Planctopirus limnophila DSM 3776: one gene and its partner. The protein of the gene in region 1 binds, or shares a complex with, the protein of each later gene. Links are inferred from orthologs where the notes say so. Each region holds a gene or a part of one and is shown on either strand. Other genes may lie near its edges. The genes, in order: hisH and hisF.

The links.
Region 2: the proteins of hisH (region 1) and hisF are in contact, whole or in part, in a crystal structure (PDB 6RU0), measured with the Thermotoga maritima proteins. The link is inferred for Planctopirus limnophila DSM 3776 from one-to-one orthologs. Residues at the interface, in WP_004080484.1 of Thermotoga maritima: Asn15, Arg18, Arg22, Arg117, Leu118, Pro119, His120, Met121, Gly122, Trp123, Asn124, Asn134, Gly135, Tyr136, Tyr138, Val140, Tyr158, Glu180, Lys181, Ser182, Ser183, Lys184, Ile185; in WP_004080486.1 of Thermotoga maritima: Met1, Leu2, Ala3, Arg5, Ser40, Glu41, Asp45, Glu46, Ala70, Glu71, Ile73, Asp74, Ile75, Pro76, Phe77, Asp98, Lys99, Ser122, Gln123, Glu161, Thr195, Leu196, Asn247, Arg249, Glu251.

The regions. Positions count from the first base shown.
Region 1 is NC_014148.1:2,694,798-2,701,485, reverse strand. The notes cover bases 1,440-4,222. They hold hisH (imidazole glycerol phosphate synthase subunit HisH), read left to right. Parts: upstream 1,440-2,391; coding sequence 2,392-3,054; downstream 3,055-4,222. Other genes in these bases: PLIM_RS10725 (trimeric intracellular cation channel family protein), read right to left, coding at 3,975-4,222; hisA (1-(5-phosphoribosyl)-5-[(5-phosphoribosylamino)methylideneamino]imidazole-4-carboxamide isomerase), read left to right, coding at 3,222-3,959; PLIM_RS10740 (hypothetical protein), read left to right, coding at 1,440-2,085. Also shown: more of PLIM_RS10740, read left to right, coding at 1-1,439; more of PLIM_RS10725, read right to left, coding at 4,223-4,631; PLIM_RS10720 (M60 family metallopeptidase), read right to left, coding at 4,660-6,688. UniProt on the Escherichia coli protein: IGPS catalyzes the conversion of PRFAR and glutamine to IGP, AICAR and glutamate. The HisH subunit catalyzes the hydrolysis of glutamine to glutamate and ammonia as part of the synthesis of IGP and AICAR.
Region 2 is NC_014148.1:3,660,714-3,667,525, reverse strand. What follows is about bases 1-2,907. They hold hisF (imidazole glycerol phosphate synthase subunit HisF), read left to right. Parts: upstream 1-1,014; coding sequence 1,015-1,800; downstream 1,801-2,907. Other genes in these bases: PLIM_RS14530 (M48 family metalloprotease), read left to right, coding at 1,908-2,762; PLIM_RS14540 (hypothetical protein), read left to right, coding at 524-844; PLIM_RS24590 (hypothetical protein), read left to right, coding at 1-88. Also shown: serA (phosphoglycerate dehydrogenase), read right to left, coding at 2,922-4,562; PLIM_RS14520 (RNA polymerase sigma factor), read left to right, coding at 4,957-5,565; PLIM_RS14515 (DUF1559 domain-containing protein), read left to right, coding at 5,978-6,812.

The DNA of each region.
Region 1 (6,688 bases):
CGACTGCCTGCCGTGATGGCTCCCCCCCAGATTCAAGCAGCACCTTTGGCTCCCACAACTCGTCCTGTGGTGACATTGCAACGCCCATTACCTGCTCCTCAAAGTCAAACTCTGGGGCAGGTTCCGGCGCAAGCTCCACCACAGGCTGCCCGGGTGAATCCTGTCCCTGCTCCAGTGCCCGCTCCTGTCGCTGCTTCCAGCATTCTGGCGGTTCCGCAAGGGTTATCGCAGACTGTTGCGCCACCGGTGATGGCACCCGTGGATTCGTATGCGATTCCTCCATCGCCAGCACCTCGCCAAGCATCAGTCGCGGCCCCTGTTCAGGTGCCAGCTGTTCAGCCACCAGCCACAACTCAAGTTCCAGTGACTGTCCAGGCACCAGTCATCACCACGCCACAGGCTACTGTGGCAAAGATCCCTGTTGTGCCTGCGATTCCCGCAGTTCCTACACAGCCAGTGCCTCAGGTCGTGGTGCAAACTCCGCCAATGCAAACGCCACCAGTGCAGAATGCGCCAGTCGCTGCTGAACCAGTGTTTTCAATGCCTGTCCCACTCGGCACATTACCAGCCCCTGTTGAACCGACTGTGCAAAATCCTGGACGGATTCCAGCCACTCCCAGCGCAGCACAAGCGGTGCAGCAGCCTGTGGTGACAGAGACCAGGATTCCTGTGAACCAGGCCGCAATTCCTGTCGTCAAACCCGTCGCACCTGCCGTCGAGGCAACTTCTCAAGCAACACCAGTCGCTCAACCGGCAGTGGCTGCAGGACTGGACGATTTCCCAGATCCGTTTACCGAAGTCTCCGAAGCCATGGCGGATCGCGGCTTGCGTCGGGCTGAACCAGCACCACAGACGGCGGCTGTTGCTCAAGGAACCAATTCTGCCGCGCCAGTAAATTCGACAACTCTCGCAGCTGCTCCTGTACAGGCTGTGCCAACGCAGAGCACCACCCTGTCGAACGCGCCTGTGTCGAACACACCTGTGTTGCCAGTGGAAAAAACTCTCGCAAGTCCTGCACCGGTGGCATCACAGGTCGCAACTCCTGCAGCGGCACCAATGGCAGATGAAGTGGCAGATCCCTTCGCGGGAGTCGCTTTACCGCCACCAAGCTTGCCTGCCGCAGCCATCGAGAAAGCACCTGCATTGGCTCCCTCCACAACGACTGCTAAGGAGGCCTTAAAGAATGTGATTCCTAAAAAGCCGGGAGAGCCAGCTCTGGAGGATTGGGAGCTGGAAGATCTGGCCGAAGAGGCTGCCGAACTCGCAGATGAAGCTCGAAAGGCGAGCGAAGCTGCCAAAACTTCAGCAAATCCAACGGATACAGCAACTCCAATTGGCCAACCTGCAATTCCAGTGTCACCTGTCGTTCCACCTGCTGGACGAGCTTTGGATTTGCCTCTGGATACGGCCAAAGATGCGCAGCCAGCGGTTCCTGCCCAGGCACCTGCCCAGTCTCCTTCTCTGGCACCGGCTTTAATGGTTCCTGCAGAAGTCCCTGCTCTGGCGATTCCGCCAGCGGCTGAGGCCGTGCCACCCGCAGCAATTCCCGCTCCGGCATCGCCACCAGCCACGCCACAGACAAAAGAAGTATTACCTGGAACTTTGGCCACAGCCGCTCCGGTAGTTCCAGCAACACCGGCAGTTCCCACAACTCCGGCTGCTCCTGTCCATGCAGCCGTGGCACCGGCTCAGCTTCCAGCGGATGCACAGAACGATCCACGCATGAAGCAGATTTTCGCTCGTGAAGGAGTTTCGGGATTGAAAGGGTTCTGCCCAGTCGCATTACGCGATCAACGCGAATTGAAGGATATTCAGCCACAATTTGCAGCCACCTATCGCGGGCAGAAATTCCAATTCTCATCGGCCGAAGCCAAAGCCCGGTTTGAACAGGAACCCACTCGCTATGCACCCGCTGCTTACGGTGCTGACGTGGTTGTTCTGGCGAATGCCAAAGATGTGGTGGAAGGATCGCTCGATCATGCGGCCTGGTACAAGGGCAAATTGTATCTGTTCAGTGATGCCGAATCGCATCGGCAGTTCGTGATTGATCCCGCGAAATATGCCTCACCTGCCGGGTTGGAATAACTGTCGAGATCACTCCTGCATTGACCTGAGCCCTTTGGGGCGAATCTGTCAGGATCGATCACCCCTTTGGCCGGACCCTGCGACCGGCTGAAGGGGTGATTTTTTTGTGGTCACTGCTCATTCAGAGAGAATGACCTGAACCTTCCGCTTTGTGAAAGATCACATCAGTGCGAAGTGAAAGGTATTTGGAGAAGCTCGCCACGATCCAGTCGCTTTACGCGCGAATTGCCGAAAGCGTATGGTGGTGTTCAGTCATGAGGCCATGGTGAGACCCGTGTGATTGATAAAGTCGCGAAAGACAGTGAAATGATCGGGATTGTCGATTATGGAATGGGGAACCTGAGAAGCGTCCAGAAGGGCTTCGAAAAGGTTGGTTCTACCGCCCATATTGTGAGTACGCCGGCAGAGATTGCTGCTGCTGATCGATTGGTTCTCCCCGGCGTGGGAGCCTTCCGCGATGCGATCAGCGAACTTAAGCGTCTCGATCTGATCCCTGCGATCAAGGAGCATATCGCAGCAGATAAGCCATTTCTTGGGATTTGCCTCGGCCTGCAAATGCTGTTTGATGTGGGATATGAAGACGGCGAATATCAGGGCCTGGGGATTTTTCGTGGCAGCGTACAGCGTTTCGCTTCTCGTGAAGGGCTGAAGATTCCTCACATGGGTTGGAATACCATTGAACTTAAGAAAGCTGTCCCGCAACTGACTGGTATCCCCTCAGATGCTACCTTCTATTTTGTCCACAGTTACTTTGTGGTTCCAGAAGATCCATCCATCATTGCGACAACCACGACACATGGTGAGAGTTTTGTGTCCTCTGTTTCGCGAGGAAATCTGCTGGCAACACAGTTTCATCCCGAGAAGAGCCAGAACGCCGGGCTCAGACTATTGAAGAATTTTGCTCGAGGTCTGGAAGGTCAAGTTTCTGCGGAAACTTCCGATAAGTTGCCAGCCATCTCCGCTCAATGATCTGATGCCTAATGGCAAAAATTGTCTCCGAATACCGGCCGGGAGATGAGGGAGTCTCTTCGGCCAACAGGTCTCCGAGATTGAAGATTCCTGGTCTTTGGTTGACTTCTTCTGGCGCAAGTTGATCTGTCTTTTGAGAATCAGTGTCTGTAGTGAAAGTGATGGGGATGGAAATTCTGCCGGCAATCGATTTGCGTGGAGGCAAATGTGTGCGACTTCGCCAGGGTGATTATGCCCTGGAGACCGTTTTTGGTGATGACCCGGTCGCCATGGCCCAAAAATGGGCAGCCACAGGTGCAGACCGGCTTCATCTGGTCGATCTTGATGGAGCGAAAGCCGGATATCCGGTGAATCATGAAATCGTGAGAGCGATTGTCAGTGAGCTGTCGATTCCCTGTGAGTTGGGAGGAGGTTTTCGTTCCGAGGAATCCGTGCGATTCATGCTGGAAGATGTTGGCCTGGACCGCGCGATTATTGGTACACAGGCACTCAAAGAACCGGCGTGGTTCAAATCGTTAGTGGAAAAGTATCCCGGGAGAATTGCCCTGGGATTGGATGCTCGCGATGGCAAAGTGGCCACGGCAGGTTGGCTCGAAGTCTCGGCCGTTTCGGCACTGGAATTAGCTTCGCAATTTGTCGATCTCCCGCTCGCAGCTGTAATCTATACCAACATTGCCAACGATGGGATGATGCAAGGTGTCGACGAAGGGACCATTGCCGACATGCAGCGTCTGGCCGATCTGGGCTTTTCCGTGATTGCTTCAGGTGGGGTGACGACTCTGGACGATGTGCGGCGTCTGGAGGCTGTTCATAAGCAGCAGCCCAATCTGGTCGGAGCAATTATCGGTCGCGCGATTTACGAAGGAACGATTCGCGTCGAAGAGGCGGTGGCTCTCACGCGCTGATTCGAGCGGTCTGATTCATGCCACTGGTGGAAGCTTATCCTCTGATACGGTGTGCGTGTCTTCGTGCGTGCGGAATTCGGGAAGCCGCCAGCGATATCGAAGAGCAGCCAGTCTCAGGATGAGAATCAAGGCGGAGGAGACGATGAGATTGACGGGGTTGGGCCCCTGCACCAAGTGAAGTGTCAGATAGCAGCAGGCACCGCAAAAGGCTGCTGTCGCGTACCAGTAGAAATCAATGCGGAAGATGCTGGGGAACTCGCTGCAGAGGACATCTCGAATAATCCCACCAGCGACTCCGCTGGTTACGCCCATCACAATGCAGATGATTCCCGCATGCCCCAGCGATAGCGTCTTGGATGTCCCCACGATAGCGACAAACGCCAGTCCAGCGGCATCGGCGAAGATCAGGAGCTTCAGGGGAGTTTTGCGGTAACGTGCCGTCACGAACATCAGGCACGATGCAACCACCACCGTGTAAACAAAATTCGGATCTTTCAACCAGAAGACCGGGACGTCGAGAATCAGGTCTCGTAGGGTCCCTCCGCCAGTCGCAGTGACCATTCCGAGCACCAGAATCCCGAACAGATCGACTCGCTTTCCCCTGCCGGCAAGCACACCAGCAATGGCCCCAAAAGCGACAGAAAGATGCTCAAGAAAATACAGAAACGACATAATGAAGTATCAGGGAACTCGTGGTCGATCAGGTTTGCGAACCGGGTCTCCCAGGTGGCATCCAGGTGGGGAGATCTTTAATCATCTGGCGGGCATTTTCACTCGTGGGGACTCCCCAATATTGGAAAAACGGCCCTAAATTGCGATTCACTTTACGTGAAAACCGCACCATCCACTGATCGCGTTTATCCATTTCCGATTTGGGGTGCTCGTCTTTCTGAAGCTTTTCGTATTCCAGGAAGACATCACGGAAGGGTTGCCAGCCGAATTGTTCCTTGAGTTGGATGTACATGGTCAGAGCCAGGAAAGGATCTTCCTGCCAGGTGCTGAATGGAGCACCGTTCATGACATATTTGCGTTCGCGATTGTCACGCTCAGGCTGTTGAATCGCATCGTGAGAAAAAGCTTTGGGTGTGAGGGTGTCAATGACATACAGAGGTGTGAGGTTGTTCGTCACTTCACCTGTCCCCTGGAAAGTCCAATCTCCCTTTTGGTGATTATGGCCTAACTCGTGATAGAAACCCCAACCCCCTTTGTTCTCAAGGAAATTGAGATCGACAACTTCGGGTGCCGAGGGATTTGTAAAGCACATGATGGGATAACCACTGTGCATGAACCCGGCACTGATCTGATCGTCGAACACAAAGCGCTCGGCATAAGGTCGATTTCTCGAAATTGAATAGAGATCTGCACAGGCATCGAGGACTGCGGCCCAGTGGTTCATGAGCTTATCTGGAAAATCGAGCTTACGGACGAGTTCGCTGGGCACCGTAATGACAAGGTGTCTCGTCTCCAGTTCGGCCCAGGGGGCGGGATAGTTACGAATGGTAAATCGCCAGTCGCTGATATCCGTTTCGCCATGCACAAAATAGGGTGCATCGACCACATTCGAAAACTCGACTTCAAACTTTCCCGCAGGAGTTTTCTGGGGAACGACAACGTAGATTAACCCTCCATAAGCATTGCCAACTTCAAACTCGACTTTGTCGATGGGGAACTGGCGGATGACTGCCGGTGGTCGCCTCCATTCATCTTTCGACCAGAGGGAGTCGGAGTGACTGCCAATCTGGATTTCAAACTTCTGCCCCACAATGTTCCGGGGAACTTTGACCTTTACCAGCGTTCCCGGCGCTGCATACAGCCCTGTGCTTTTCCAGCGAGTGGTTTCGGTGTTGATCGTCACTTTTCGAGTGACCTTTTTAGCATTTGCTGGAACTGCCCCCGGAAAAACCGACGCCGTCGGAGCAGGCTTCATCTCTTCCAACGGAAGCTGCAGGTAGTAACCTGTCTGAAGACCAACCAGCAGCTTGGCGTCGGCCTGTTTGGCTTTGACCGGTTGTTTCGACGTAGGGACTGGGATCTGCTTTTTGAGATCTTCGACAAAAGCAATCAATTGCGAGACCACTCCGTGATCCATCTTCCAGGGAATGCCCACCAGTGCTGGTTCCAGAGTGGAGGCAATCATTGCCATTTCTTCGGCAGTGGGTGGGACTTTCGTCTCTAATGCATCCTTAAGATGCTGGGTGGCATAGCCGGCATTGGAAAACTTTGGAACCGGATTAATGACTTTGAAAATCTCATCCTGACCTTCTTGTGTGGCATCCAGCCAGACTATTCCGGCTTTTGAGAAGAGCTTGTTTGATTGGTTATCCGTGGCGGCGTTGCCCCCTTTGCCATATTGTTGCCACGCCCAGATCAAGGTGACGGAAATCAGTCCTCCGCCGTCCTTGACGAACGCTTCAAGTCCTCGAAGCTCGTCATCAGCAAGTCCATCAGTTTCAGCAATGATGACATCAGCTCCTCGAGTTTGTGCCAGCCAGTTTTTCCCTCCGACTTCAATGGCGGCGATCTTCGCGGACTGTAATTGTTGAAACAGATTTCGCTTCCCCATCACAGCCACCTTCACTGTTCCGGGAGCTTTTTCTTTGTGTCCAGCCCAGGCAATACAGTTGCTGATAAAGCGGCCAGTCATCGTGTGATTGGCTGGGCCTGAGCCAAGCAGATCATTGTGGCAAAGAGCCACAACTCGACCTTTGCCGAACTCAGCCGCCGCCGCT
Region 2 (6,812 bases), 970 kb from region 1 along the record:
CCTCATCTGGTGGCTTCTCTCCCTCCTGCTCGGCCCCATCGCCACCTTTCTACTGGTGATCCTCGGGAAAGCCCGGCCATTCGTTTGAGGGTTGAATTTTACTTGGGAGTAATAACTTCGGGTGGCACGTCCCTGAGGTCTTCCGAAGGGCGTGGTTCTCAATTAATGGCGTCAAGTCGCGATCTCCGTCGGTTTCATTTGATGGGCCACTATTAAGTGAGGCCGTACCCTATTCCATAGGCAGATATGGAAATTCGATGCACATTCAAACCGATGCCGATGGCAAGCCTCTTTTCCGAAAACTCAGGAAGAGATTCGATCATCTCAGCCAACCCAGGGAACTCACTTTCTCATCCTATCGAGGCCACCAGTTCTTCTTGAAAAGGCGTCCCTGCGAATGGTTTGTGGAGTCACTTGAGGAGGGTCTGCATCAGGGGAATGTGGATCTCTGGTGCTGGGTGATAATGCCGGAGCACGTTCACCTGATCGTTTCGCCACGCGATCCCCTCCTGGAAGTCGGAACGTGGATTGGCCGAATCAAACAAATGTTTCGCGCAAAGCTGTTGCGTGGCTTAAATCAGAGGCTCCTCACTGGCTGGAGCATATCACTGTGAGGGAGGGGAACAGAAAGAAGCATCGATTCTGGCAACCCGGCGGTGGGTACGACCGCAATATCACCCACGAAACCACGCTGGAGTCGATGATCCAATACATTCATCTGAATCCCGTGCGGCGAGGACTCGTCAATCGGCCCGAGGAATGGGAATGGTCGAGTGCGGCTGAGTTTTCTGGCTTGCCTCCCAGTCATTTGCCGGTAGATCGGACTTTGCCTCATATCAAGTAAGGAGCCATCTGTCTTTAGATGAGCCGGCAGACCACGCCCTTCGGAGGACCTCAGAGCGTGCCACACATCGTCAGAGCTTACGAGCGATTTCCTCGAATGGCTGTCAACTTGCCAGAAGTGGACTTAGCTGCCATTCTTGTGCAGAAAATCGTTTCTTTCCGGGTGGTGCCATGCTTTATCAGCGAATTATTCCCTGTCTCGACGTGCATGCAGGACGCGTCGTGAAGGGTGTGAACTTTCTCAATCTGCAGGATGCGGGCGATCCCGTCGAAGTGGCTGCCCGATACGAGCGCGACGGGGCCGATGAATTGGTCTTCCTCGACATCACCGCCAGCCACGAGGAGCGAGGCATCATCCATGATGTTGTCCGCCGAACCAGCGAAGTCTGCTTCATGCCTCTGACCGTGGGCGGCGGCATCCGCAATCTCGACGACATCCGCACGCTGCTCCAGGCGGGTTGCGACAAGGTCTCGATCAACTCGGCAGCCGTCAAAGACCCCGAATTCGTACGGGCTGCCGCACTCAAGTTCGGCAAGCAGTGCATCGTCGTCAACATCGATCCCCGACGAGTCACGCAGCCCGATGGTTCCGTCAAGTGGGAAGTCCACATCAATGGCGGCCGCAAACCGACAGGTCTGGAAGCAGTCTCTTGGGCGAAAGAGGTTGAACGTCTGGGCGCTGGTGAGATTGTCCTCACTTCCATGGACGCCGATGGCACCAAGGACGGCTACGACTTTGAAATGACCCGCGCCGTGGCGGATGCCGTCGAAATCCCCGTCGTCGCCAGCGGTGGTGCCGGGCATCCCGAGCACTTAAGGCAGATTCTACAGGAGGGCCACGCCAGTGCCGCCCTGGCAGCCAGTATCTTTCATTATGGCACGCACCCCATCGGCGAAACCAAAGAGTACCTGCTCAAGCATGGTGTGCCCATCAGGCTGAATCAGCCCATTCCCTGATGATCCCGGCAAATGGAGTGGTTGAAGTCATCGCGAGCGTTGTAGACTTTAACCGTGAGTTCGATCGGCTTTCAGATGGCAAACTTTATCAAGTGTGAGGCAGTGCGATGTCTTACGGAAATCAGCCTCGGCGTCGTGGGTTTCGAGTTCAGATCCTGATTGGACTGGCGATTGCCGGGTTTGCTCTGGTGAGGTACTTCGCCAGTCTGGATGTGAACCCCGTGACGGGTGAACGCCAGTTTGTGGCGATGTCGCCTCAACAGGAATTGGCACTGGGCCAGCAATCGGCTCCAGAGATGGCGCGCGAAATGGGGGGCGTGGTTCCGCCCAATGACCCCAGAGCCGCCATGGTCCGGCAAGTGGGGCGAAAGCTCGTGGAATCTTCCAAAGCCAAAGACAGCCCCTGGCAGTTTCAATTTCATCTCCTGGCCGACCCGAAAACCATCAATGCCTTTGCACTCCCGGGCGGGCAGATTTTTATCACGATGGGGCTCTATTCTCGATTGGAGAACGAAGCTCAACTGGCGGGTGTCCTGGGGCATGAAATCGGCCATGTGATCAATCGACACAGTGCCGAGCATATGGCCAAAGGTCAATTAGGGCAGATGCTGGCCACAGCCGCTGGAGTCGCTGCCAGTGACGAAAACAGCAGTGGCAGAAATGCTCAGATGGCAGCCATGGTTGTCCACCAGATGCTGCAGATGAAGTACAGCCGGGGAGATGAATCCGAATCGGATGCGTATGGTCTGGTGGCAATGGTCGAAGCGGGGTACGACCCCTCGCAAATGCTGGGCGTCATGCGAATACTGGCGGAGGCCAGCCAGGGGAACCGTCAGCCCGAGTTTCTGGCTTCGCATCCGCATCCCGAAAGCCGGGTTCAACAAATCGAGGCCTGGCTCGAAAAGAATTATCCAAAGGGCGTGCCATCAAACCTCACCGATGGTGGTTCACTGAATTCTTAGTTGCTGGCCTGTGGCAACATGCACACTGTGCCGGGCTCATAGCCCGGGATGAGCATGCCCAATATCTCTGTAATTCATCCACAACATTGTCCCGCTGCATGCTTGCCCGGGGCTGCAAGCATGCCACGAAACTCTTGTCATTTTCTTAGGAAATGCGTTTCAAACCGATTGCGTCGTCAACCAGGGGAGTGGATTACCAGCCTTGGGAAGACGCAGCAGTTGGACGCTCGTAACAGCTGGATTTGCCTGCACTGCAGCGAGTGCTTCGGCAGAGGGTTCATTATCGAGATTCAGAATCGCCAGTGCCTCTCCACCCGGTTCATTCCGCTCGCGTCCGACAGCCATGTGGGCAATATTCACATTATGCTGACCACAGGCTGTACCGATTGTTCCAATAACACCCGGACGGTCAATGTGCCTGTAGAGCAGTAACGTTCCATCGAGATAAGCATCCAGATGGAACTGATTGACGCGAACCAGTCTGAGGAACTGACGACCGAAGATCGTGCCAGCAACACTGCATTCCCCTTCATCTGTGTAGACCGTGGCACTGATCATCGTCGAGAAATCGGAAACTTCCGAAGAGAGCGATTCCGTGATCTGGATCCCGCGCTCGTGAGCCAGCATCTCGGCATTCACAATATTGACGTTCTCGGCCAGTGCCGAAGAGAGCAGGCCGGCAGCAAAGGCGTTGGAAATCAGCTTGGTCTTTTTGGTCGCAGCTTCGCCACGGAAGGTCAGCTTGGCACTGCGGACACCACTCTTATTGAGCTGAGAGAGAACCACACCCAGTCTCAGACCCAGATCGAGATAAATTCGCATATCGGCCATCTCGGCAGAAGAAATCGGGGCCATGTTGACGGCATGGCGAACTTCGTGCCGCACCAGGAATCCAGCCATAATCTCGGCAGCTTCCACTGCCACCAGTTCTTGCGCTTCATCGGTCGAAGCGGCCAGGTGGGGAGTGCAGAGCACTTGCGGCAGTTTGAGCAGAGGATTATCCGGTGGTGTCGGTTCTTTCACGAAGACATCGAGAGCCGCTCCGCCGATATGCCCCGATTCAATCGCTTGTGCCAGCTCCGCTTCATTAATGATGCCGCCGCGGGCACAGTTGATGATGCGGACGCCTTTCTTCATTTTGGCCAGGCGTTCGGCTCCAATCAGGTTGGTTGTTTCAGGGGAGAGGGGCGTGTGCACCGTGAGGTAATCACACTTGGTGATCATCTCGTCGATATCACGGTACAACTCAATCCCCTGCTCGGCAGCACGTTCGACGGACATGAACGGGTCGAATCCGAGGACCTTCATTTCCAGACCCATGGCTCGACGGGCCACCGCCAGGCCAATCCGGCCCAGCCCGACGATCGCGATCGATTTTCCTGCCAACTGGGTGCCAGTGAAGCTCTTGCGATCCCAGACACCATCCCGAAGTTTGGAGGCTGCAGGAGCGATATTGCGGGAAAGAGCCATCATCATGGCAATGGTATGTTCAGCCGTGCTGGTGGTATTACCGGCCGGCGTATTCATGACCACAATGCCTTCGCGCGTGGCCGCAGGAAGGTTGATGTTATCGGTCCCGACACCAGCCCGCACAATGGCTTTCAGCCGCGGCTGATCCTTGAGGATCTCCGGGGTGAGCTTGGTCTCACTGCGGATGATAATGCCATCGGCGTCGTGAAGTGCGACACGAACTTCGTCGGGGGTGAGCCCTTTACGGAGATCGACTTCGATGCCGGGAGTTTCTTTGAGAATCTTCAGGCCAGCGGGAGACAAATTGTCAGTGATCAGAACTCTGTACATGAAACCACTCTAGTAAGGTAAAGAGGCACTCAGGGTGCCGGGATAATTCAAAAATGGCGGAGATTCAATGTTGTGCGTCAGCCCTGCAAGTATTGATCTGAGAGGGTTGCCCGTTCAAAAATTGATCATTTTGTCACAGCATAGCCCCATGGCCGTTGACATCAAGTCGCCATGGGTGACAAATGTATATTCTTGTGGTCGCTGTTCGAGTCTGCGGAAGGTGTTGCGAGAGCTTTCGCGTGGCAGGTCAGGAAGTTAAGGCTCATAGATTGTCACAATTTCAGGAGATCTTCAGGAAACGAAAGGTTCACTGATCTGGTATAGTGCTGAAAAGGGAATTTGCTGAGAAGAAATTGACTGACGGAGACCTTGTAACGTGACATCGGCTGCTCTCATGTCTGCAGGAACCGATTCGGGCTATTTGCGCGATCCGGATGTGCAGCTCATGCTCCGTGCCAAGCAGGGAGATGATGCTGCCTTTTCGCAGTTGGTGGCGGCTTATCAGGATCGCCTTGTCGGGATTCTGCATCATCTGGTTCAAGATCAGCAGACGGCGGAAGATCTGGCCCAGGAAGTTTTTCTAAGAATTTATCGCGCTCGCGAAAGCTATGTCGCGACGGCGAGGTTTTCGACCTGGCTGTTCAAAGTCGCCAATAATCTGGCCAGTAACTCCCGCCGGAACAAAGGTCGGCGAAAAGAAATCTCGCTCGCGGGGAATGAATCCGGTTCCATGGGCAGTCGCCCGGAAGAACAACTGGTCGTCGAGAAATCGGCACTCATGCCAGCCCGGCAACTCGACAAAGCCGAACTGCAGGCCGCTGTGCGTGCCGCCATGGAACAACTCAACAGCCGGCAGCGCATGGCTGTCCTGCTCCATAAATTCGAAGGTATGAGCTACGCCGACATTGCCGAAACCATGGATCTCACTCAGCCAGCCGTGAAATCACTCCTGGCCCGTGCCAGAGAGAACCTGCGCGAATTTCTCGAACGGTATGTTTCGTAAGGTTTTTGGATCAACAGGGTTGGTTTTCTGTCCGTAACAACACCTACGGTCCTTAGCAGTCATTAGTATGAATGCTCACGGGGTACGCGTGGAGTTTTCTTTCTGCTGGCCCCGCTTGCCCAATCGTTAGGCGAAGGTTCGCGCGAGTTCTATGCGAACGAATGTCAATAGAAAATGGATGAGTCCCTCGACCTATGTGCGAGAGGTCAAATGGCACCGCTTTGTGCCCATCAGAGAATGCTAAAGTCTGATTTGCTTGGGGTGATGAAGCATGCACATGAGCCCTTAAGTCATGTTCTCAACTTCCAGTCGCCATCACTGATGGTCATCGAGTCTTTTGGGCGCGAATATTGCTATTGTGTGTGGAATCTGGAATCGCCAATTTCCTTCTTCGATATCAAGGGTTCGAGTAATGCTGGGGAGGATTCACAAACATGGTTTCACACTCATTGAGTTATTGGTTGTCATTGCGATTATCGCGATTCTGATCGCACTCTTACTTCCTGCTGTGCAACAGGCTCGTGAAGCGGCCCGTCGGACGCAGTGTCGAAACAATCTCAAGCAACTGGGTCTGGCGCTGCACAATTATCATGATCAGGCCAACGCATTCCCACCCGGTTGGATTGGCACCAATGCAGCGGGAACTTCATATTCTGGATGGGGCTGGAATGTCATGATCCTGCCGCAGTTGGATCAGGCACCGCTCTACAACGTCCTTTCGCCGCGTTTTTCATCATCGTTTCCCTATCCGGGAGCGATTGGATTGCCAGCTGTCACCACAGCGATGTCCGACGCCCTGAGGACACCTCTGGGGGCCTTGCGCTGTCCATCGGATGTGGGTGGCCCGACCCTTTCAAATGGCAATGTTCGCATGGCCGATAATTCCGCGGTGGAAGATCAGGGCGTCAACTTCGGCCGATCCAACTATCCCGCCGTTGCTGGCACCTTTTTTTCCGGAGGAGTGGCGGCCGGTATTTCGGATGCAGCAATTCCCACATTCGCAACCTACCGTGGAACTTTCACTGAGAACAGTCGAACAGGACTGCGTGATATGACGGACGGTTCAAGCAACGTGTTGCTCGTTGGCGAACGCTATACCCCCTCCACAAATGCTTTGGACGACGACGGTCACGCCCCATGGGCCGGAGTGCTCAACCGGTCAACGGTTGAGGGCCGGGCGACTATTGGCGATACGTGGTTTCGTCTCAACAGCCAACTCACTAATTCCAACCGGGGCTGGACGCCGG